One region of the Clostridium sp. TJA038 genome, then DNA from elsewhere that is predicted to be linked to it. Evidence: riboswitches for the same ligand, from Rfam matches in the RefSeq annotation. Region 1 holds a riboswitch; each other region holds the start of a gene.
What was found. A riboswitch is a leader RNA that binds a small molecule or an ion and turns the genes downstream of it on or off. The one in region 1 is predicted to bind lysine.
Positions count from the first base shown of each region.

Region 1 (7,591 bases):
AATGCTAGAAAAAACAATGCAGGATGGAGAATTGATTATTTCCTAGTTTCAAAGGATTTAGAAGATAAGGTTAAGGAAGCTTCAATAGATACTGAAATTTTAGGTTCTGACCATTGTCCTGTTAAATTAATATTAGAATAAAAAAATTAAACTCTCTAATCAATAAATTATTTTAACTATTGATTAGAGAGTTTTTTATAAACTTGAAATAAGACTTTATATTTAGTTAAAAAAACTTTCTTGCTTACATAAAATTTTAGAAAGTGGTATAGCTATAACTATTCCTACTCCTACTTGAATTATATTACCTATTATATCCTTAGCTGAATAAACTAAGGCTCCTATTAGAGTATTTGTATGTGAAGTAAAGAAAAGTGCAATTATTGCTCCTGAAATAAAATAAGCTATAACCATAAAAACTCCTGAAATTAAAAAAGGAACTAAATAATTTTTTCTGTGATTATGTTCTAAAATAGCTCCTGCTATATAAGCCATTAAAGCTTTTATTATAAAGGTAAAAGGTGCCCAAATTATATAACCACTATAAAGGTCTACAAGAGCCATACCTAAACCACTTGCTAAAGCACCATATTTTTTTCCTAAAAGTGCTGCAGATAATAGTACCATACAATCTCCTAAATGTACAAAACCACCTAATGTAGGTATCTTTATTAAATTTGCTGATATAAATATTATAGCAATCATTAGTGCTGTAAAAATACTTTTATGAAATTTATTAGTAGCATTCATATTTTTATACCTCCAAAAGCAAAATATAATTATATATTAAATTACTATAATAACATTTTCAAATGTATGGGTACAATTTTCATTTTTATAAAAATTATACCTTTAAAATTTATATATTTATGATATACTGTTAAATAATACATAATATAGAAATTTTACAGAAGAGGAGTTTGAAACATGAAAGAAAAAAATATAGCAGCTTTTTTTGATATTGATGGAACTATTTACAGAGAAGGACTTATAACTGAAGTTTTTAAAAAAATAATTAAATATGAATTAGCAGATGAAACTAAATGGTATAAAGATGTTCGTCCTGCTTTTTTAAAATGGGATAAAAGACAAGGTGGATATGATGAATACTTGCTTAAGATGGTAGATATTTATACAGAGGCTATAAAAGGTATAAGTAATCACCATATAGAGTATATAGCTAAAAAAGTAATAGAGCAAAAAGGTGATAGAGTATATACCTTTACTAGAGAAAGAATTAAATGGCATAAAGAACAAGGACATATAGTTATAGCTATTTCAGGTTCTCCTTATGAACTTGTGAAGGAAATGTCTCAAAAATATCATATGAATGATTTTAAAGGAACTATCTATAAGCTTGATGAAAATAAAACTTATAATGGAGATATAATACCTATGTGGGATTCTGAAAGTAAAGAAAAAGCTATTTTAGAACTTAAAGAAAAATATAATATAGATTTAGAAAATAGCTATGCCTATGGGGATACTTCAGGAGATTTTACAATGTTTAAAAATGTAGGAATTCCCTATGCTATTAATCCTACAAGAGAGCTTATAACAAAGGTTCTTAATAGCCAATGTATAAAAGAAAAAATTAAAGTAATAGTTGAAAGAAAAGATGTAACATATGACCTTGATATAAATAACTTAAAACTTTTATAAACTAAATTTAACATTCGTATTTTTATAGAAAAATACGAGGAAATACTTTTTATAGCTTAAAAATAGTTTGCATACTTCAGAATATTATAAAATATATATTATATTTTTATTCGTAAATATTCCTCTTCACCTTAGTTTTAAAGTAATAAATTCAAAAAAATCTCTTAATAATAATGAAAACTTTATTTAAATTTATGGGAAATTCCAAGAATTTTTTCTTAGAATTTGCTATAATATGTATATAAAAAGCGAATGGTGTAAAAGGGGGAAGACTATATGAGTAATGTTAAATTTTGTTCTATTATTATAAAGGATGATTTCAATAATATTTTAATTTCAAAAAGAAAAGGAAAAAAATCAGAAGAAAATCTATGGTATGTTTTTGAGAGAAAAATTAAGGGGAAAGAAACTCCAGAAAAATGTGCAAATAGAGCAATAAAGGAAGATTTAAAGACTATAGTCTTTGATTTAAATCAACTATGTGATTTTAACCTTAATGAAGAGGAGTCTTTAAGAGTTTTTACAGGTTCTTTAAAAGAAAAAATCACTTGTGGTGCAAATATAACTGCATATAAATGGATAAACAAAGATGATTTAAATGACTATACTTTTGCAAATGGGGAATTAGAAAAGATAAATGCTTTTTTTGATACTATATAAAAACATGCTAACATTGGCATGTTTTTCTTTTGTTGTTATAATAAAACCGTGAGGTGATTATTATGACATTATTAAGAAAGAAAATTTTAGGAGAAGATTTTCATGTTACTATAAAACCTATATATAACAGAGAAGATACCTTGGCATTTACATTTTCGCCTGAGCAAAAAAAAGTAGAAATCGGTGAAGAGATTACAATCACAGTAAAACATCCTACAGAAAAGTATGATGAATTTTGTGATGAATTAGTAGAATTAATAACTAAATATCAAGAAATATAAAAAAACAGTCCTTTTGGACTGTTTTTATTTTAAGCAGCATTTTTACCTATAAATTTATGCACAATTTTTTCACATGGTGGCATAAAAAATTGTATTGCTGGACCTGTGAAAAGTACTGCTATAATTGTTCCAAGACCTACAACACCAGCTAATAAATAACCAACTACTAGAAAGCTTAAATCTAAGCCGATACGTATCCAACGGTATTGGAAATTAGTTTTATCTCTTATAATAAGAGGAACTAAATCGTTTGGTGCAACTCCTAATTCTGTACTTACTAAGAATGAAAAACCTATAGCTATTATTACACAACTTAAAGCTACAATTATACATTTTGTAAATAAATTAAAGTCACTAAGGTAAGTATCTAATCCGAACTTATGTAATATTCCCATTATAGCATCTATTGTAGGACCTACAACAACAACTAAAACGAAAGTTCCTATTTTAAGCTGTTTTCTATCTGCAATAAATATTAAAATAACTAAAGCAACAAGTATTATCATGTTAGCATTTCCAGTAGAAATATTTAAAGCTTTTGAAAGCCCTTGAGTAAATACTGTAAATGGATCTGAACCAGCTCCACTTAATAAAAATATTACAACACCTAATTGTATAATTGCCATTCCTAATAAGAAAAATATAAGTTTAGGAATAAATTTTTCTTTCTTCATTTTTAATACACTCCTTGTTTTGAGTTTTGTGAATCGTATTTTGAATGTGAATTTAAAATATTTAATGTGTATTTAAAAACTTAAAAGAAAACCAAACACAATGATTATAACCATTGTTAACTTATATGTCAAATAATTTTAACAAATTCATAAAAATATTAATCTTTAAGTAATAAATTCAATAAATTATTACTGATTTACTATAATTAAGTAGTTTGAAAAATGGTATAATTTATTTTATAATTATTAGATTAAAGTAAAGAGGTGAACATATGAATAATAATTTAAAACCTAAGGAACATATTGCTAAAATAGCAAAGGATTCAACATATTTTATTTTTAAAAATGGACCTATAAATAAACTTTGTAAAGAAAATAAAATTTCTAAAGAGGAAGTTACTGAAATTCAAGAATATATGCAAAATCATTTAGCATATCTTTATGAAGTTTTATTAGAAGAAGGAAATTTAAAAAAATATGAACTTATAATGAATACTATGAGTCAGTTTTATGTAAATGATAATACTGAGGTTTTTTTAGCTGATGAAGGATTTGATTCTTTATACAATCAATTATTTCCTAAAAGTAATATAACTTTAAAATAATGATAAAAACTATACCATAAAATTTTATGGTATAGTTTTTACTTTAGTATGGATATTCTATTAATTACAACTTACTTTTGGAATAAATTCTTCCTTAATATTTTCTTTTTTATCCTTTTTATTTTTTCTTTTAAGTATAAATTCTACTATTATAGCTATAGCACCATCTCCAGTTACATTAATAGCAGTTCCAAAACTATCTTGTGCTGCATGAAGTGCAATCATTAATGATTTTTCTATATTTCCAAAGCCTAGCATCCCCTCTAAAAGACCTAAGGCTGCCATAACCCCACCTCCAGGAACTCCTGGAGCGGCAACCATAGTTATTCCTAACATAAAAATAAAAGGAATCATAAGAGAAAAAGTAGGAGTTTGTCCTTTCATATACATTACAGCCATAGAGCAAAGCACTAAAGTAATAGTATCTCCTGCTAAATTTATAGTTGCTCCTAGAGGAATAACAAAATCTGCAACATCCTTATCTATATTATTGTTTTTAGCACAACTTAAAGTAACTGGTATTGTAGCAGCTGAAGACTGAGTTCCTAAAGCTGCCATGTATGCTGGAAACATATTTTTAATTAACTTAATTGGATTTTTTCTTTTTAAAGTACCTGCTAATAAATATTGAGTAAATAAATATATTCCTTGTATTGAAAATAAAACTAAATATACAAGACCAAAAGATTTTAGTGTAGTAAATATTTCACCACTATAACTTAGTTTTGAAAAAATTGAAAGAATATAAATAGGTACTAAAGGTATTAATAGATTTTTTATAACTAATGAAATAACATGGTTAAATTCCTCTGATACTTTTAAAAGATAACTATTTTTTATTCTTGATATTCCTATACCTAATAAAAATGCAAAAACTAAAGCTGACATAACACTAAACATTGGTGGAATATCTATTGAAAAGTAAGGTTTAATGCTTGAAGTATTAGTATCTAATGAAGCACTTATTATAAACATAGGAAGTAATAGCTTCCCAACTAAAAAAGCAATAAGTCCAACTAAAAAGTTTGATAAATAAGATATTAAAGTTGTTATAAAAAGCCCCTTACCTGATTTACTCCCTAAGGATGCTATACCAGGTACTATAAATCCAACAATTATAAGTGGAATTAAAAAGCTAAGTAAATTTCCAAAAATAGAGTTAAAGGTCATAAGTATTCTAATTGGTATATCTAAATTAATATAGGAACAAGTAATTCCTATAATTATTCCTAAAACTATGGCAAAAATAATTCTTTTTATTAGTGATAAGTTTTTCATAATAGCCCCCTCTTTTGTATTTTATAAAAATACAAGTGTTTTCTGTATGAGTACATATTACTATAACACATATTTAAAGTCAATAATTAAAGACTAGTTTTTTAAATTTTATAGCTTATTGTTAAAAAAATATTGACTAATTGGAAATTTAATGTCATAATTGTTAATAGAAAGTGAATAACTGAGATAGAGGCGCGATGATTAAAAGTATCTTTGCAGAGGTAAGCACGTTGAAGCAAAGTGAAAGGATGATTCGCCGAAACCTTTAGAAAATGCTTTAATTCTAATAGGTTGGGGTTACATATAATATATGTAACACTGTCACAATTTATTTTGTGGTGTGCTATCATGAAAGAAGAGTATTGTATATAACTTTACGAACCCTTAAGCATGAAACACGCTTAAGGGTTTCTTTTGTTAGCGAAAACTTAGTTATCACTTATGGCTTAATTATTAAAACCATAAGGAGGACTAAAAATGAGTCAAGAACAAAATACTAATCTAAAAAGAGGTTTAAAGTCAAGACATCTTAGTATGATTGCCATGGGAGGTGCTATAGGAACAGGAATTTTCTTAGCAATGGGAGATACTCTTCATCAAGCTGGTGTTGGTGGAGCCTTTGTAGCTTATGGAATTATTGGAATCATGGTATATTTTTTATGTACAAGCTTAGGAGAAATGGCAACTTATATGCCAGAGACGGGTTCTTTTGGAGCCTATGCAACAAAATTTGTTGACCCTGCCTTAGGATTTGCCTTAGGATGGAATTACTGGTATAACTGGGCTATAACAATAGCCGCCGAAATGGTTGCAGGTTCTTTATTAATGAAGTTTTGGTTTCCTAATGTTCCAGCAATAGTTTGGAGTGCATTATTCTTAGTAATTATATTAACTCTTAATTTATTATCTGCTAAAGCTTATGGAGAATCTGAATTTTGGTTTGCTGCTGTAAAAGTAGCTACTGTTATAATATTCTTAATTGTAGGTGTACTTATGATTTTTGGAATATTAGGTGGAGAAAAAGTTGGTTTTAAAAACTTTTATGAAAATGGTGGACCATTTATAGGAGGAGCAAAATCAATTTTTATGATTTTTCTAATAGCTGGATTTTCATTTCAAGGAACAGAATTAGTTGGAGTTGCAGCTGGAGAGAGTGAAGACCCTGAAAAAAATGTACCTAAAGCAGTTAATACAATCTTTTGGAGAATATTATTATTTTATTTAGGAACAATTTTGGTAATTGGAGCTTTAGTTCCAAATGCTCAAGCTGGTGTAGAAACAAGTGCATTTACAATAGTATTTGAGAAATTAGGTTTAGCTGGTGCAGCTTCTATTATGAATGCTATAATACTTACTTCTGTTTTATCAGCAGGTAATTCAGGAATGTATGCTTCAAGCAGAATGCTTTATGCCATGGCTAAAAATAAAATGGCTCCTAAAATTTTTGAAAAAACAAATTCTAGAGGAGTTCCTGTTAATGCTATTATAGTAACAACAATAATAGCAAGTTTATGTTTCTTAACTGGAATTTATGCTGAAAATACAGTTTATGTATGGCTTGTTGCAGCATCAGGTTTATCAGGCTTTATAGCATGGCTTGGCATTGCAATATGTCATTATAGATTTAGAAAAGCCTATGTAGCACAAGGAAAAGATTTAAATAAATTAGTTTATAAAGCTAAATTATTCCCGCTAGGACCTATAATAGCTTTAATTTTATGTGGCGTTATAGTTTTAGGTCAAGGCTATGCATACTTAGATGTAAGAAACGGAGTAGACTGGGGTGGTTTAATATCATCATATATTGGCTTACCTTTATTCTTTGGATTATTTGCTTACTATAAAATAAAACATAAAACTAAAATAGTTCCTTTAGATAAAGTTGATTTAAGTGTAGAACCTATCAATAAAGAAGAAACTTTAGAAGAGGAAGAAGAAGTTTTAGTTTACTAAAAAAGAGGTACTAAAAAGTACCTCTTTTTATTTTAATATATTTGTTTTATTATATATCCTTTATCTATTAAAGCTTTTTTTATTTCTTCTATATGAGAATGACCATTTGTTTCTAAAGCTATTTCTACAACCATATTTTTAAGAGCATCTGTTGCTTTGAAATGATCTTGTTCAAGTTTTACTATATTTGCATTTATATCTGCAAGAACTTTAGCAATTTTTAGTATTTGTCCTGGTTTATGAGGAACTTCTAAGCTAAATGCAAAAAGTCTTCCTTTAGATACTAAGGCACTATTTATTAAAGAAGTTATTGTAACCATATCTATGTTACCACCACTTATTATAGAAACTACATTTTTACCTTTAAAATCTATCTTAGATGAAGCAGCTAAAGTTACAGCACCAGAAGCTTCTGCTAAAAGTTTATGTTTTTCACTTAAAGTAAAGAAAGCTTCAACAATTTCATGGTCTGATACAG
Region 1 is NZ_JBZEFA010000001.1:1,030,117-1,037,707, forward strand. Features, by position in the region: gene AC4FQV_RS04790 (exodeoxyribonuclease III) at 1-141, shown strand, start outside; gene AC4FQV_RS04795 (ECF transporter S component) at 223-750, opposite strand; gene AC4FQV_RS04800 (HAD-IB family hydrolase) at 928-1,662, shown strand; gene AC4FQV_RS04805 (NUDIX hydrolase) at 1,939-2,322, shown strand; gene AC4FQV_RS04810 (hypothetical protein) at 2,385-2,603, shown strand; gene AC4FQV_RS04815 (YczE/YyaS/YitT family protein) at 2,633-3,277, opposite strand; gene AC4FQV_RS04820 (hypothetical protein) at 3,550-3,882, shown strand; gene AC4FQV_RS04825 (dicarboxylate/amino acid:cation symporter) at 3,943-5,160, opposite strand; lysine riboswitch at 5,340-5,514, shown strand; gene AC4FQV_RS04830 (amino acid permease) at 5,638-7,113, shown strand; gene ilvA (threonine ammonia-lyase) at 7,146-7,591, opposite strand, start outside.

Region 2 (7,591 bases), on a different contig from region 1:
TTATTTTCTTCTATTAAAAGTTCCTCTGGTGTTAACTTTTCTTTTTCTTTTCTTATTTCTTCATTTAACTCCCATACCTTTTCATCTCTTTTATCTTTTATTTTAGATATTATTATTCTCTTTATTTTTTCACTTCTTCTAAACAAAGGCATATATTCATAATGCTTATTAAACATTTCTTCTATTTCTTCTTTTGAAACAACTAATTCATCAAAATATTTTACATCCTGAACCTTAAAGTAATCTTTATTCATATCGCTTATTAAAAGGTCTAAATCCTCTATTACTTTATATGAATTTTTATACATTGCATCTTCTAAAAAATTCTTATCCTTTGAAAGTATTTTTTCTAAGTACTTATCAAAACTCATTATATAAAGCTCTTTATCCATTTCCTTTAAAGCAAAGCTTGCAAAAGTTTCTTGTTTTACTCCAACCTCTCCAAGACTTGGTAACACCTGTGAAATGTACTCCATAAATATACTATTAGGCCCTAAAATAAGAACTTTATCTTCTAATTCTTTTCTGTAATTATATAAAAGATATGCAACTCTATGAAGAGCTATAGTTGTTTTACCACTACCAGCTACCCCATTTACAACTATATTAGTTGTTCTATCCTTTCTTATTATTTCATCTTGTTCCTTTTGAAGTGTCATTATTACATCTTTAAGTTTATCAGAACTGTTGTTACTTAAAACCATTTGTAAAATATCATCTTTTACATCTACAGCAGAATCAAAAACACCTTTTAACTCTCCTTTTTTAACGATAATTTGTCTTCTTCCTTCTATATCACAGTTTATTATTCCTTCTGGTGATACATATGTTGCCTCTCCTAAAGTTCCATGATAAAAAAGAGAAGCTACAGGTGCTCTCCAATCAACGATTGCAGGCTCATAACTCCCTTCAGGAGTAACTCCAAATCTTCCAATATACATAGTATCTCTTTGGTCAAATTCTAAATCTTTAAAAGTAACTCTTCCAAAGTATGGTGAATCTTTTAAAATTGTTAGCTCTTTTAGTCTTTTATCTATTGTAGCAAAGGACTGTTCTTTTACATATCTTTCATGGTCAAAGTACTCTATTAACTTATCTTCATCATCTTTATATTCTTCAATTGCATTTTTTCTATAATCTAATATATATTGTGTTACAAACTTTCTTTTATTAATATAGGAAAGCATTTCTTCATTTAATATATTAGAAACTTCCTCTAATTTTTTCTCTTCAACTAAAAACTCTATATCTTTTTTTTCATTCATTAGCCTCTTCCTTTCTTACTATCTAATAATTGATTATAACCAATTTATTAAATTAAATTTCCTTTAAATAGCAAGATACTATTTAAAATAAAATTGTGCATGAAGCATTTTACTTCATGCACAATTTAAAAAGATTATATTCTTACTCATTAGAATCTTGTTTATTTTCATCTTCTAATGAAACTTTATTTTCTTCATCACTCTCTTTATTTCCCTCAGAATTTTCTTCATTTATGTTTTCTTTAGGATTAAGTAATTTTAAAGCTTCATTTCTAGCTTCATCAATGGCTTGTTGTTCAGCTTTCTTTCTTTCTTCTTCTTCTAATCTTAAAGCTTCTTCTCTAGCCTTTTTAATAGCTTCTTCTTTTTCTTTTCTCTTAGCTAAAGCTTGTTCTCTTAAGCTTTGAATTTCTCTCTTAGCCTTTTCATCAGCTTCTCTCTTTTCAGGATATTTAGAATAAACTATTTCCATAAATTCATCGCCCATTATAGTTTCTTTATCTAAAAGAACTCCTGCTATTTCATCTAATAAATCTCTATTTTCAGTTAAAATCTTAATTGATTTTTCATGAGCACTCTTTATAACATGTAAAACTTCTTCATCTGCTATTGCTGCAGTAGTTTCTGAACAGTTTCTAACTGGTCTTCCATCTAAATATCTGTTGCTCATAGCTTCTAAAGCCATCATATCAAATCTCTTACTCATACCATAAATAGTTATCATATTTCTAGCTGACTGAGTAGCTCTTTCAATATCATTTGAAGCTCCAGTAGTTATACTGTGGAATACTACTTCTTCAGCAGCTCTACCACCTAACATAACAGATATTTGATCTATCATTTCTTCCTTAGATACTAAATATTTTTCTTCTTCTGGAAGTTGCATTGTATATCCTAAGGCTCCCATAGTTCTAGGAACTATTGTTATTTTATGAACTGGGTCAGTATTATTTAATAAAGCTGCAACTAATGCATGCCCAACTTCGTGATATGCAACAATCTTCTTTTCTTTTGGTGAAAGTATTCTATCTCTCTTTTCTTGACCTGCTATAATAACTTCAACAGCTTCATCTAAGTCTTCTTGAATTACAAATTTTCTACCATGTTTTACAGCTCTTAAAGCAGCTTCATTTACTATATTAGCTAAGTCTGCTCCTACTGCACCAGGAGTAGATTTTGCAACTTCTTCTAAAGATACATCATCTGATAATTTAACATCTCTAGAGTGAACCTTTAATATTTCTTCTCTACCTATTAAATCTGGTCTATCTACTATTATTCTTCTATCAAATCTACCTGGTCTTAATAGTGCTTTATCTAAAACCTCTGGTCTATTTGTAGCTGCTAAAATAACAACACCCTTTGAAGAATCAAAACCATCCATTTCTGTTAATAACTGATTAAGAGTTTGCTCTCTTTCATCATTTCCTTGTATAGCACCATCTCTACTTTTACCTATAGCATCAATTTCATCTATAAAAACTATACATGGTGCTTTTTCTTCTGCTTGCTTAAATAAATCTCTTACTCTAGCTGCTCCCATACCAACAAACATTTCAACAAAGTCTGAACCTGACATTGAGAAAAATGGCACTTTTGCTTCACCAGCAACGGCTTTAGCAAGTAATGTTTTACCTGTTCCTGGAGGCCCTACTAATAAAGCTCCCTTAGGAAGTTTAGCACCTATTTCAACATATTTTTTTGTATCATGTAAGAAATCTACAATTTCAACTAAAGACTCTTTAGCTTCATCTTGTCCTGCAACATCTTTAAAAGTTATTCCTGTTTCATTTTCAGCATAAAGTTTAGCATTATTTTTACCAAAGGACATTACTCCTCCGCCCATTTTATTGTTCATCTTAGAGAACATCATTTTACCTACAAAAACAATTAGAAGAAATGGTAAAATCCATGACATTAATAATCCTAAAAGTTGATAATTTTCAGGTTTTGTTACATTAAATCCAACTCCTGCTGAAGTTAAATCCTTAATTAAATCTGGTTGGCTAAGTCCTGCAACTGCCGGATTAGTTGTGTATAATATCTTTCCTTTTAGATTACTACTATCTGAAGGCGTTATTTCAATTTGATTACCTGAAAAATTTACAGATTCAATCTCCTTTTTATCTAACATCTGCATAAATGTACTATAATCTACTTTTTCATATAGCATTTCATCTTTAACCATGTTAAATATTAATAATATACCAAAAGCTATAATACTATATATGGCAATATATTTAAGCATTTTTTTATCTTTAAACATACCTCAGTCCTCCTTCTCTAATGTTTATTTTACAAATCCTATTCTATCAAAAGGATATATTGTCAATTGTGCTTTTGCTTCTATGTCGTCTCCATCTACATAAGGGTAACTCCAATACCTAGAATCATCACTATTATTTCTGTTATCACCTAGCATTAAATATTTCCCTTCAGGAACATCAAAAGACATATTAGTTTTTCCACCTTGATATTTTACATAGTCTTCTTCAAGCTTATTTCCATTTATATAAACTGAACCATCACTTTTTATCTCTACATGCTCACCAGGCATACCTATAACACGCTTTAAAAGTGGCTCATTTAACTCCTCTGAATTAAAAACTACTATGTCTCCTCTTTTAATATTATTCGGATTGTGTACTCTTGTAACAAATAGCTGATCACCAATTTCTACTGTTGGCATCATTGACCCTGTTGGAACTTTTATCTTAAATAATAAAAATTGTCGGATCAAAAAAGCTAATACTAAGGCTATTAAGATTGGTATAATCCAATCTAAAAAGAATGATTTCTTCTTTTTATTATTAGAACCCATTACTCTTCCCACATACCTTTCATTAAGTCTTCTATTTCTTTTTTTCTTTTTTCTGTAAGCGCTTTATTCAAACAAAACTTATCTTCCTTACCTTTAACTAGAACATCCCCCTCTTTTACGTTACCTTTTACGTCGTCTTTTTTTAATTCTAAAACATTTCCATCTTCATCTTCACATACGATAAAATGTCCTTCTATTCTATCTACTACTATTTCTTTCATTTTATACTCCTTGTTCCGAATATTAGTCTTTAGAATAATTTAATTAAAATAAAATTATCCTTCAATAATTTTAGAATTTTTTACCTTTAGTAATCTTAAAGTATCAAATATAAGTATATCATAAATTACCATAAGTTTGTAAACTTTAATTCATAGTTTTACCCTTAAGTTTCATAAATATTTTAGTATTATTTTATCAATTTATTATGTCTTTTTTGTGTCTTTAAAATTTAAATATTTAAATCTTTAAGAAATAATTTTTTAAAAAACTTAACTATTAAATAAAATCCTAAAAATAAAATTCTTATTTTCTTATACTTCCCTTTTATTATATACTTTAATTCTCTTTTATTTAATAAAAAAAGTTGTATAGTTATTTCTATACAACTTTAAAAAATTAAAAACATTCATTTTTAAGCAAATCTTCATAAGTTTCTCTTTTGCACATAAGCTTTGATAACCCTTGATTTACACTTACAACTGCCGCTTTAGGAATTTTGTTATAGTTATTTGCCATAGAGTACCCATAAGCACCAGTAGACATAATTGCTAATATATCTCCCGTTTCCATTTTAGGCATTTCTATTGAATTTAAAAGCACATCTCCTGACTCACAACATTTTCCCGCTACAGTAACTACTTCCTTATAATTATTAAAAACTCTATTAGCTATTAAGGAATCATAATTTGCACTATATAAAGCGGGTCTTATATTATCACTCATTCCCCCATCTACACTTACATATTTTCTTATGCTAGGAATTTCTTTAATAGCTCCTACAGTATAAAGTGTTATTCCAGCATTTCCAACTATACTTCTTCCTGGCTCAACTGTAAGTATAGGAAGCTTCATATTTAATTCTTCACAAACCTCATCAGCTTTATTTATTATTGATAAACAATATTCTTCTATTTCTTTTGGAGTATCCTCATCAGTATAATATATACCAAAGCCACCACCTAAATCTAATTCTTCTATTTCATAGCCTAAATTTTCTTTTATGCTTTTTATAAGCTTTAACATAATTTCCGTAGCATCTTCATAAGGCTCTAAATCAAATATTTGAGAACCTATATGACAATGTAATCCCTTAAGGTCTATATACTCTAAAGCTAAGGCTTTTTTAATAACTTCATAAACAGTATTTCCAAGTACGGGAAATCCAAATTTAGAATCTATTTGACCTGTTTTTATATAGTCATGAGTATGAGCTTCTATACCTGGAGTTATTCTTAAATAAACTTTTTGAATAATACCATAATCTCTTGCTATAGAATTTAAAAGTTCTAACTCATGTATATTATCCACTATAAATCTTCCAATTTTCAATCTTACTCCTAAATCTATTTCATAATCTGATTTATTATTACCATGAAAATATATTCTTTCCATAGGAAAACCTGCTCTATATGCAGTATATAATTCTCCTCCAGAAACAACATCTAAATATAAATTTTCCTCTTTAACTAAGTTGCACATAGCCATATTTATAAAAGCTTTCCCTGCATAAGTAACTCTATTTCCTCTTTCATTACACTTCATAGCTTTATAATATCTTCTACAATTATCTCTTATTAATTCTTCATCAATAACATATAAAGGAGTTCCATACTCTTTAGCTAAAGCTTTAGCTTTTATCCCTCCAATATATAATTCATTTTCTTCTACCTTCATTGTTCCAAATAATCTCATATTTTTCCCTCCACAAATTTCTAGTTGTAGAGTATAAAAGTATGCAAAGCTATCGATTTTATAAAAATAAAAACAGCAAAGGAACACCCTTGCTGCTTTAATCGCAACTTAGCGTACCTTGTAGCACTCCACTTTTTTCAAAGTGACAGTTATATGCATATTATACATATACCCAGAAAATTTGATTACCATCTCATTTTCTTCGGCCATAATTCCTTTCACTATACATAAACGTTTGTCAACTGCTTATAGCTACTCTTAATTACAGCACCTCTACTTTGGTCCTATTTTAAACTTATTTATTTTTATTATATTAATTATTGTTTATAATCTTACTAAAAACTTTTAAATAATGCAATAGTATAAATTAAAATTATCAATAAAAAATTTATACCTTACAACTATTTCCTTCACATCTAAAGGCTTTAGTTCCTTCATATCCTATTTCTTTTAATACCTTTTTAACTACTCTTTTGCCTATACTATCCTCATTTAATTCACAAAGAGCATCTTCTATATTATACCAAGCCACTCCTTCTACTTCTTCAGATTTTTTTATTTCTCCAGTTTCATAATAAGCTAAATATGTTAACATAAGTAATTCTTTTCCTTTTACAAAATCACTACCTAAGTATTTTATATCTTTAACAGTTATTCCTGTTTCTTCTTTAACTTCTCTATATACAGTTTCTTCTGCAGTCTCATCAACTCCTACATAACCTGAGATAAGCACCTTAGAATTTTCATAAATATAACTTTGTTTTAAAAGAAGTATTTCATCCTCCTTTATAACAGCAACCACAACACAAGGCTTAGGCAAATCAAAAAACATCATATTATGTTTACTACAATAAGGCACATTTCCTTCATCCCAACTATCTTTAAGCTCTAATTTTTCACCGCATAATGGACAATATTTAAATTTCATAATCACTCTCTTTAGTAAAGCAAATATATTACCTTCTATAATATATTTTAAAAATTTATCTAACCTTATATATGTTAAATTAAAATATATTTCCCTTATGTAAATTTAAAAACCTAATTTAATATGATTTATAAATTTTCTCTATTTTAACTAAGAATAGTAATATAGATTACGCTAACTAAAGTTCACCACCTTTCATATTCTAAAATACTTCTATTATTTTATATGAACATAAATTTGAAAATTAAAATTGATTTTCTAAATAAAATTTTATTAAATATAATTATAAAATTATTTCTATAGGCTTAAGTAATTCTATCTCCTCTTCAGTAACTTTACAATTATAACAAAAAATATCTACACCTTCATTTTTAGCTAATCTTAAAGCTTCTGAAAATTTAGGGTCTTTTTCATCATTTGGAGAAAAATTAATCACCTTCTCTAATTGTATTAAAAAAAGAACTCCTGCACTCATACCTAATTTCTTTACTTCTATAAGCTCTAATAAATGCTTTCTCCCTCTTTCAGTAGGTGAATCTGGAAATTTAGTTTCTCCATTTTCCTCTAAGGTTACTCCTTTAACCTCTAAAAAATAAACATTATCATTATCATCTTGTAATTTAAAATCAAATCTAGAATTTCCAAAAGTTTTTTCTCTACTTA
Region 2 is NZ_JBZEFA010000003.1:243,925-251,515, forward strand. Features, by position in the region: gene AC4FQV_RS08150 (HelD family protein) at 1-1,265, opposite strand, end outside; gene ftsH (ATP-dependent zinc metalloprotease FtsH) at 1,408-3,531, opposite strand; gene lepB (signal peptidase I) at 3,556-4,086, opposite strand; gene AC4FQV_RS08165 (DUF3006 domain-containing protein) at 4,086-4,307, opposite strand; gene lysA (diaminopimelate decarboxylase) at 4,705-6,000, opposite strand; lysine riboswitch at 6,114-6,284, opposite strand; gene AC4FQV_RS08175 (NAD(+) diphosphatase) at 6,389-6,928, opposite strand; gene sfsA (DNA/RNA nuclease SfsA) at 7,212-7,591, opposite strand, start outside.
Region 2: it holds a riboswitch for lysine, as region 1 does, so the genes downstream of both, lysA (diaminopimelate decarboxylase) here and AC4FQV_RS04830 (amino acid permease) in region 1, are expected to answer to the same signal.

Region 3 (7,591 bases), on a different contig from region 1:
GAATGATTGGGACTATAACAGGAGGATTAGTTGGTCTTACTCTAACATTTTTAGCCTTAAACCTTAGGTTAATAAAATTTCCTGGAATAATAACAGGAATAGGTATAGTTGTAACAATATATTTACTCAATGCCTTTAACAAAAAAGGTTCTGTTTCTATAGCCTGTATAGTATTAATAGCTATTATGACTAATTTACATGGTAAAGCACCTTATGCTTATGCCATAGATAGAATCATAGATACCTTTATAGGTATAATAATAGCTCTATTAATAAATAAGTATATATATAAATATGAAAATAAAGTAAAAAGTGATTTAGAAAATGTTGAAAATAAGATATCTGAAATAGAAAAAAATATAAAAAAGATATAATTAATTTTGAGGGAAATAAAAACACTAAAATTTATAGGAGGAAATTGTTTGTTTAAATTTAACCTGCAAACTATAGGCGCTAGAAACCTAAAAACTTCTCTTGCTGTATTTACATGCATAATAGTTTTTCATTTATTAGGTCGCTCTAGCGCATTTTTTGCCTGTATAGCTTCTATGATGTGTATGCAAGATACTGTTGAAAACTCTTATAAAATGGGTAAAAACAGAATGCTTGGAACATTTTTAGGTGCTGTAGTTGGCTTAATACTAACTACAATTTGTAACTACTTTTCTTTTACACACTTTCTTATATACGCCTTTTTAACGGCAGTTGGTACAACTTTAGCAATATACCTATGCATACTGTTTAATTGTAAGGGAGCTATAAATAGTTCATGTATAGTAGTATTTGCAATAATGACCAACTTAAATGGTCTTGGTTCTTATGAATATGCTTTCAATAGAATCATTGATACCTTTATTGGAGTAATAATAGCTATTGTAATTAATAGACTTATTTTCCCATATCAAAAGAAAGAAGAAGAAAAAAAAAGTTAATAATTTTTTATATAATAAACTTTTATAAAACAAAAATAAGGAATAAAATCTTAATAAGATTTTATTCCTTATTATTTTTAAATTTATCTACTAACTACTCTTTCATCTACCTTTTTACCAAATATCATAGTTAGTACAAATAATGCTACTAAAGATAATGGAAGTATTATGAAAATACTTAACCCTAATCCAGCTGGAATATAACCAAATACAACAGTTACAATTCCTACAAAAACAGAATACCATATCTGTGTTCTAACGTGTTCTATATGGTCACACCCTGCACCTGTAGAAGAAAGTATTGTAGTATCTGAAATTGGAGAACAATGATCTCCAAAAATAGCTCCAGTTAAAACTGCTGAAGTGCTTACAATAACAAAATTCCACTCTGGATTTATTGCAAAAGCTAAAGGTATTGCAAGAGGCATTAAAATCCCCATAGTTCCATAAGCTGTTCCCGTAGCAAAAGCTATTATAGAACCTAGTATAAATATAATAGATGGTAATAAAAATCCTGGAATAGCATCAGATAAAACACCTACTAAATAGGATGCAGTTCCTAATTCCTTAATTACAGAACTTAAAGACCAAGCTAAAATAAGAATTACTCCTGTTATTAAAAGACCTTTCATGCCTTCAATCCAAATACCAATACCTTCTGATATTGTAAATATTTTTTTACCAACTCCCATTAAAAGTGCTACTATAGTTGCTAATAAAGCTGATTGGAATAAAACTATAGATGCATCAGCATTAGAGAAAGCTGCTTGTATGCTAGCAAAGCTAAAAGGTGAATTATTCATTATCTCTATAATTGCTAAATCTTCTCCTCCCATTACAGTTATCCATCCACTATAATAAAATCCTACTAAGGAGGAAATAATTAAAACTCCAATAGGAATTATTGCATTCCATATGCTTAACTTAATTCCTTTTATAGGTTCTAAATCTTCACTTTCTGAAGATACCTCTGTAACCTTTGGTGAAACTTCTCCTCTTCTAGCCCTTCTCTCTGCTTTAAGCATAGGTCCAAATTCTCTTAAAGTTATAGCCGATATAACAACAAAAGCTAAAATTAATATATTATAAAATCTATAAGGTATAGTTTCTAAAAAAACTCCAAAACCATCAGTCTCTATTCCAACTGTTTTTAATGAATCTCCTATTAGTCCAACTTCTAATCCTATCCAAGTTGATATTATTGCTAATCCTGCAATAGGTGCTGCTGTTGCATCTATTACAAAGGCTAATTTTTCTCTTGAAACTCCTAATTTATCTGTAACTGGTCTCATTATAGGTCCTACTATTAAAGAGTTTGCATAATCATCAAAGAAAACTGCTAATCCTAAAAGCCAAGTAGTAAGTTGAGCACTTTTAACTGTTTTAGCCTTTCTTGCTAAAGCCTCTGCTATAGCCTTTGCACCTCCCATTTTAGCTACTAAATGAATAACTCCTCCAATAACTAAAACTTGAAGTATTATTCCTGCATTCCAAGGGTCTGCTAAGGAATTTAAAGCCCTGTAAGTAAAATCAATAAATCCTTGAACTAAGGCACCAAGTATATTAGTTCCATTTAATTGAAGCATTATACATCCTGTTATTGTTCCTATAAACAACGAGACAACAACATTCTTAGTTAAAAATGCTAGAACAATTGATACTATAGGTGGTAATATTGTCCACATTCCAAATTTAGCTGAATTTGCTGCTGCTACTTCCTCAGAAGCAAAAACTAAAGTTGAACATAGCATTGTCATGACAAAAACCGCTAGAAAAACTTTAAATCTAGTTTTGTTTTTCATAAAAAATCCTCCTTTAAATTATAAAGTGAATTAATTTATAGAGGCTTTCCCTTATTTTTATCATAGAATTTATAAAAAAAGACCTTAGGCTTAATCAACCTAAGGTCTCAACGTTCAATAAAATTACTTTTTCAAATAAATTTTTGTTTGTTTAATTCCCTAAGATGATAGCTCTCCACATTTTTATGTGACAGTTTTGTATATATTCTATACAAACCCAGCATTTAGCTTTAAAGTATCAGCTAAAAACTTCGGCGATAATCCCTTTCCTAAAACTTCAACATCACTTAAACTCCATTTTAGTAATCTTGATTCTCGCACCTCTACATCTTCATTAAATAATTCACTTTTAACTTGTTATATTTGTATACATTTATACAATATAACCTTAATTCTTTCAAGCATTTAATAAGTTTATTAACTATTTATTAAAAAAAGTCTCTTTTTATTAAAAAAATCCAGATCTTATTATAGATACTAATAACCAAAATCCAAAAACTCCAGCTACTATAAAACCTATTAATCCTAAAATAGGAACTCCTTGAAAAGTAGGTCCTATTTTTGCATTTACAACTAAAGAAGAACCAATTATCATACAACCAACTATTAAGGCAAAAGCTATTCTATTGACCATTTTATTTAAATCAGCTAAAGGCTTTTCTACATCCTTCATCTGAAGTTGTAACTTAGCCCTTCCCTTAGTTAAACTGTCTACAAGCTCTGAAAATTTATCTGGTACTTCAATACTTTTTGAAACAAATTTATATGCATCAGCCATTAATTTATCTTTAGTTAAACTTTTTAAAATTTCTTCTTTGTTTTTTTCTCTAACATAAGGATATATACATTCCATTATTTCTAAATCAGGGTCTATTTTAGCTATAACTCCCTCTAATATAACTGTTGACCTAACTAAAGTTACTAACTCCTTTGGAAACTGTATATTGTTTCTTTCTGCAATTTCAAATATTTCCTTAAGAACATCAGATATTTTTATTGACTTTAAAGAAGCATTTATATATTTAGCTACTATATTTTTCAAGTCATCATATAGTACTGAATAATCTACTTTTCCTTTTTTTATGCCTATTATATTTACAAAATCAACTAAGGTATCTATATCATTTAAAACCATAGCTATCATTGCCTTGTTTAACCAATTTTTTAAATTTGATTCTAATGTTCCAACTAATCCAAAATCTATATAACAAATCTTTCCTTCTTTTATAAATAAATTACCAGGATGAGGGTCTCCATGAAAAAATCCATCTTCAAAAATCTGCTTAAAGAAAGAATTTGCTAATTTATCCGCTACATCATAAACATCATAACCATTTTCTTTTAAAACTTTAAGGTCTGTAATCTTAAAACCATCTATATATTCCATAGTAAGAATTTTTTCAGAGGTTAGCTCATCAATAACTATAGGTGCTTCAACACAAGCTACATTTTTATTAAGCTCTCTAAACTTTTTTGTATTATAGGCTTCCTTTTTAAAATCCAACTCTTTTAAAGTTGCATCCTCAATTTCATCAAAAGCTTCAATAGGATTAATTAAAGTGTTAGCAAAATGATGTGCTGTTAATTTACTAAGCTTTCTTAATATATTTAAATCTAATTTCATTTTTTCATCAATTTTATAATGCTGAACTTTAACTACTACATCTCTTCCATCCATTAACTTAGCTCTATGTACCTGTGCTATAGAAGCAGATGCTAAGGGCTTTTCACTAAATTCTAAAAAATATGTACTAATATCTGTTCCAAAGGAGTCATGAAAAACCTCTTTAACCTTACTAAACTCTGTTATTTCATTGCTATCTTGTAATTTTTCTAATTCATCTATATAAGCTTTAGGAAGTAAATCTGGTCTTGTGCTAAGTATCTGTCCAATTTTAACAAAGGTTGCTCCTAGCTCTTCTAAAGCCTCTCTAAGTGCTTGTGGTCCTGGTTCTACAAATTTACTATTTGGAAGTTTTGATGAAAGCAAATAATCAAAACCATAGTTAGTAAAAACCTTAATTATTTCCTTTAACCTTTTTGCACTTTCTCCCTTGCTCATAAAATTCACCTCCTAATTAAAATAAATTATAAAAACCCTACAAGGAACTGAAAAGCCTAATCCTCTTAGCTACTTAATATAGCTTTAAATTCTACCCTTCATTATCTTGTAGAGTTTTTTTATTAAATTAAATATTTTCTTCTTTTAACTTAGCTTCTAATTTTTTAACTCTCTCTTTTAATTCATGTATTTCTTTTAAGTTTTCTTTATTAGCTTCTTCAAACATTATCATAAATTCTTCCTTTGTTAAAGGATGCATACTATCTAACTTGTTTATTATTTCACTTGTTGCTTGACTAGTTTTTGCCTGTACATCTCTTTTTAACTCTTCTGATAAAATTTTTCCATCTTCCACAGTTATTTTACCTTTAGCAACCATATCTTGTACAAAAGAATCTGTTTTTTCATAAGCAGTAGCTGCAGTTCCTATCCCTGCTAATATAACTTTTTTTAATTCGTTCATCATGAAATCATCTCCTAAAACATAGTCTACTTTTTAGTTTATTACATTTTACTCTTAATTTCTTTAAATTTAAAGTTTATTATTCTTAACATACTGTTAATTCTAAAACTATTTTCTGCTCATAAATTTTTCTATATCTTCTACAGATTTTATACATTCCTTTGTTAGAACCTCACAACCATCTTTAGTAACTAATACATCGTCTTCAATTCTTATTCCTATAGCTTCTTCCTCAATATATAATCCTGGCTCTACTGTATAAACCATTCCTTCCTCAAGAATTATATCTCTTCTACCAACATCATGAGTATCAAGTCCTAAACTATGTCCTATTGAATGGAAGTAATATTTTCTGTAATCTTTTTTATCCTCTATAAGACCTAATCTTACACAGGCTTCAGCTAAAAGTTCATTTGCCTTATTGTTAATTTCATAAAAACCAACTCCTGGTCTTATTGAATTTATTATTTCTTCATTTACCTTTAAAACTTCTTCATAAACTTCTCTTTGTCTTTTAGTAAACTTTCCATTTGCAGGGAATGTTCTAGAAATATCACCATTATAATAATTTACTTGAGCACCTAAATCAAAAAGAATTAAATCCCCATCCTTTATCTCACTATTATTATCAACATAATGAAGAGTTGCTGCATTTACTCCTGCTGCTGCTATAGTTTTAAAAGCATAATCCTTTACTCCATTTTGTTTTAAGTAAAAATCAAAATAAGCTTCTAATTCATATTCCTTCATTCCTGGCTTACATTCTTTCATTAAAAGTTCTACACCCTTAGCTGTTATATGTGCTGCCTTTTTAATTTCTTCCACTTCTTCTTTACATTTAATTTGTCTTAATGAAGCTATATCAGCATAAACATCTTTAACAATTACTTGAGGATATCTTTCTCTAACTTCCTTTGCAAAGCTTTGACTTTTACTAACCTCCTCCTCAAAAGATACTCTTTCTAAATCTAAATAAAGCTTTTCTGAAATTCCATTCGTAAATATTACATTTAAATCATCTTTAAAATCCTCTAAATATTTAACATTACAAACTCCTGAAACTTCTTTAGCTTCATAATCCCTAATGGTTTTTCCAGTCCATCTTTCTTGCTCTAAATTAGGTCTTAAAATATATAATACTTCTTCAGTAACCCCATTAATTTTTTTAATCATCAATATATGATTTTCCTCATCTATTCCTGTTAAATAATAAAAATTTCTGTTAGGAGTAAATTGAAAATATTCATCAGCAGTCTTTCTTACTGCATTACCAGCAAATAAAACCACTAAGGAATTATCATCTAATTTTTTTAATAAATTTTCTCTGTTTTTAATAAAAACTTTCTTATCCATTTTAATACCTCCAATTCCTATTTATTAAATTTTACCATATTTAGAATAGAAAATCTTAACATATAATACATATTTATATTTTAATAAAAAAATACCCTTTAGAAAAATTCTAAAGGGTATTTTTTTATTATCTTAATTTCAAAGCTATATATTAAACTCTATCTTTTTTTCCTTCAAATGCATTGATGTACATTTGCTTAATTTCGCTTATTAATGGGTATCTTGGGTTTGCACCTGTACATTGGTCATCAAATGCATCTTCGCTCATTTTTTCTAATGTAGCGTAGAATGATTCTTTTGAAACTCCACAATCAGCTATTGTTGCAGGGATTCCAACTGTTTTCTTAAGGTTATCTATAGCTTTGATTAAGTTATTAACTTTTTCTTCTTCGTTCTTTCCACCTAATCCTAAGTAGTCAGCAATTACTGCATATCTCCATTTAGCATTTGGATATTTGTATTGTGGGAATGCAGCTTGTTTTCTTGGATTGTCAACAGCATTGAATCTTATTACATGGTCTATTAAGATTCCGTTAGCAACTCCATGTGCTATATGGTGTTCTGATCCTAATTTGTGTGCCATTGAGTGACATACTCCTAAGAATGCATTAGCGAATGCCATACCAGCCATTGTTGAAGCATGAGCCATTTTTTCTCTTGCTTTTATATTTGTAGTACCTTCAGCATAAGCTTGTGGTAAATATTTAAATATTAATCTTATAGCTTCTAAAGCTAATCCATTTGTAAATTCTGATGCTAAAACTGAAACGTAAGCTTCTAAAGCATGAGTTAAAGCATCTATACCTGATGCAGCAGTTAATCCTTTTGGCATATTCATCATAAGTTCTGCATCTATAATAGCCATATCTGGAGTTAACTCATAATCTGCTAATGGATATTTTACTCCTGATTGTTCATCAGTTATAACAGCAAATGGTGTTACTTCTGAACCAGTACCAGCTGATGTTGGAACTGAAAT
Region 3 is NZ_JBZEFA010000005.1:63,701-71,291, reverse strand. Features, by position in the region: gene AC4FQV_RS09360 (FUSC family protein) at 1-374, shown strand, start outside; gene AC4FQV_RS09355 (FUSC family protein) at 423-932, shown strand; gene AC4FQV_RS09350 (Na+/H+ antiporter NhaC family protein) at 1,016-2,734, opposite strand; lysine riboswitch at 2,895-3,068, opposite strand; gene AC4FQV_RS09345 (ABC1 kinase family protein) at 3,183-4,796, opposite strand; gene AC4FQV_RS09340 (phasin family protein) at 4,924-5,262, opposite strand; gene AC4FQV_RS09335 (aminopeptidase P family protein) at 5,368-6,612, opposite strand; gene adhE (bifunctional acetaldehyde-CoA/alcohol dehydrogenase) at 6,764-7,591, opposite strand, start outside.
Region 3: it holds a riboswitch for lysine, as region 1 does, so the genes downstream of both, AC4FQV_RS09350 (Na+/H+ antiporter NhaC family protein) here and AC4FQV_RS04830 (amino acid permease) in region 1, are expected to answer to the same signal.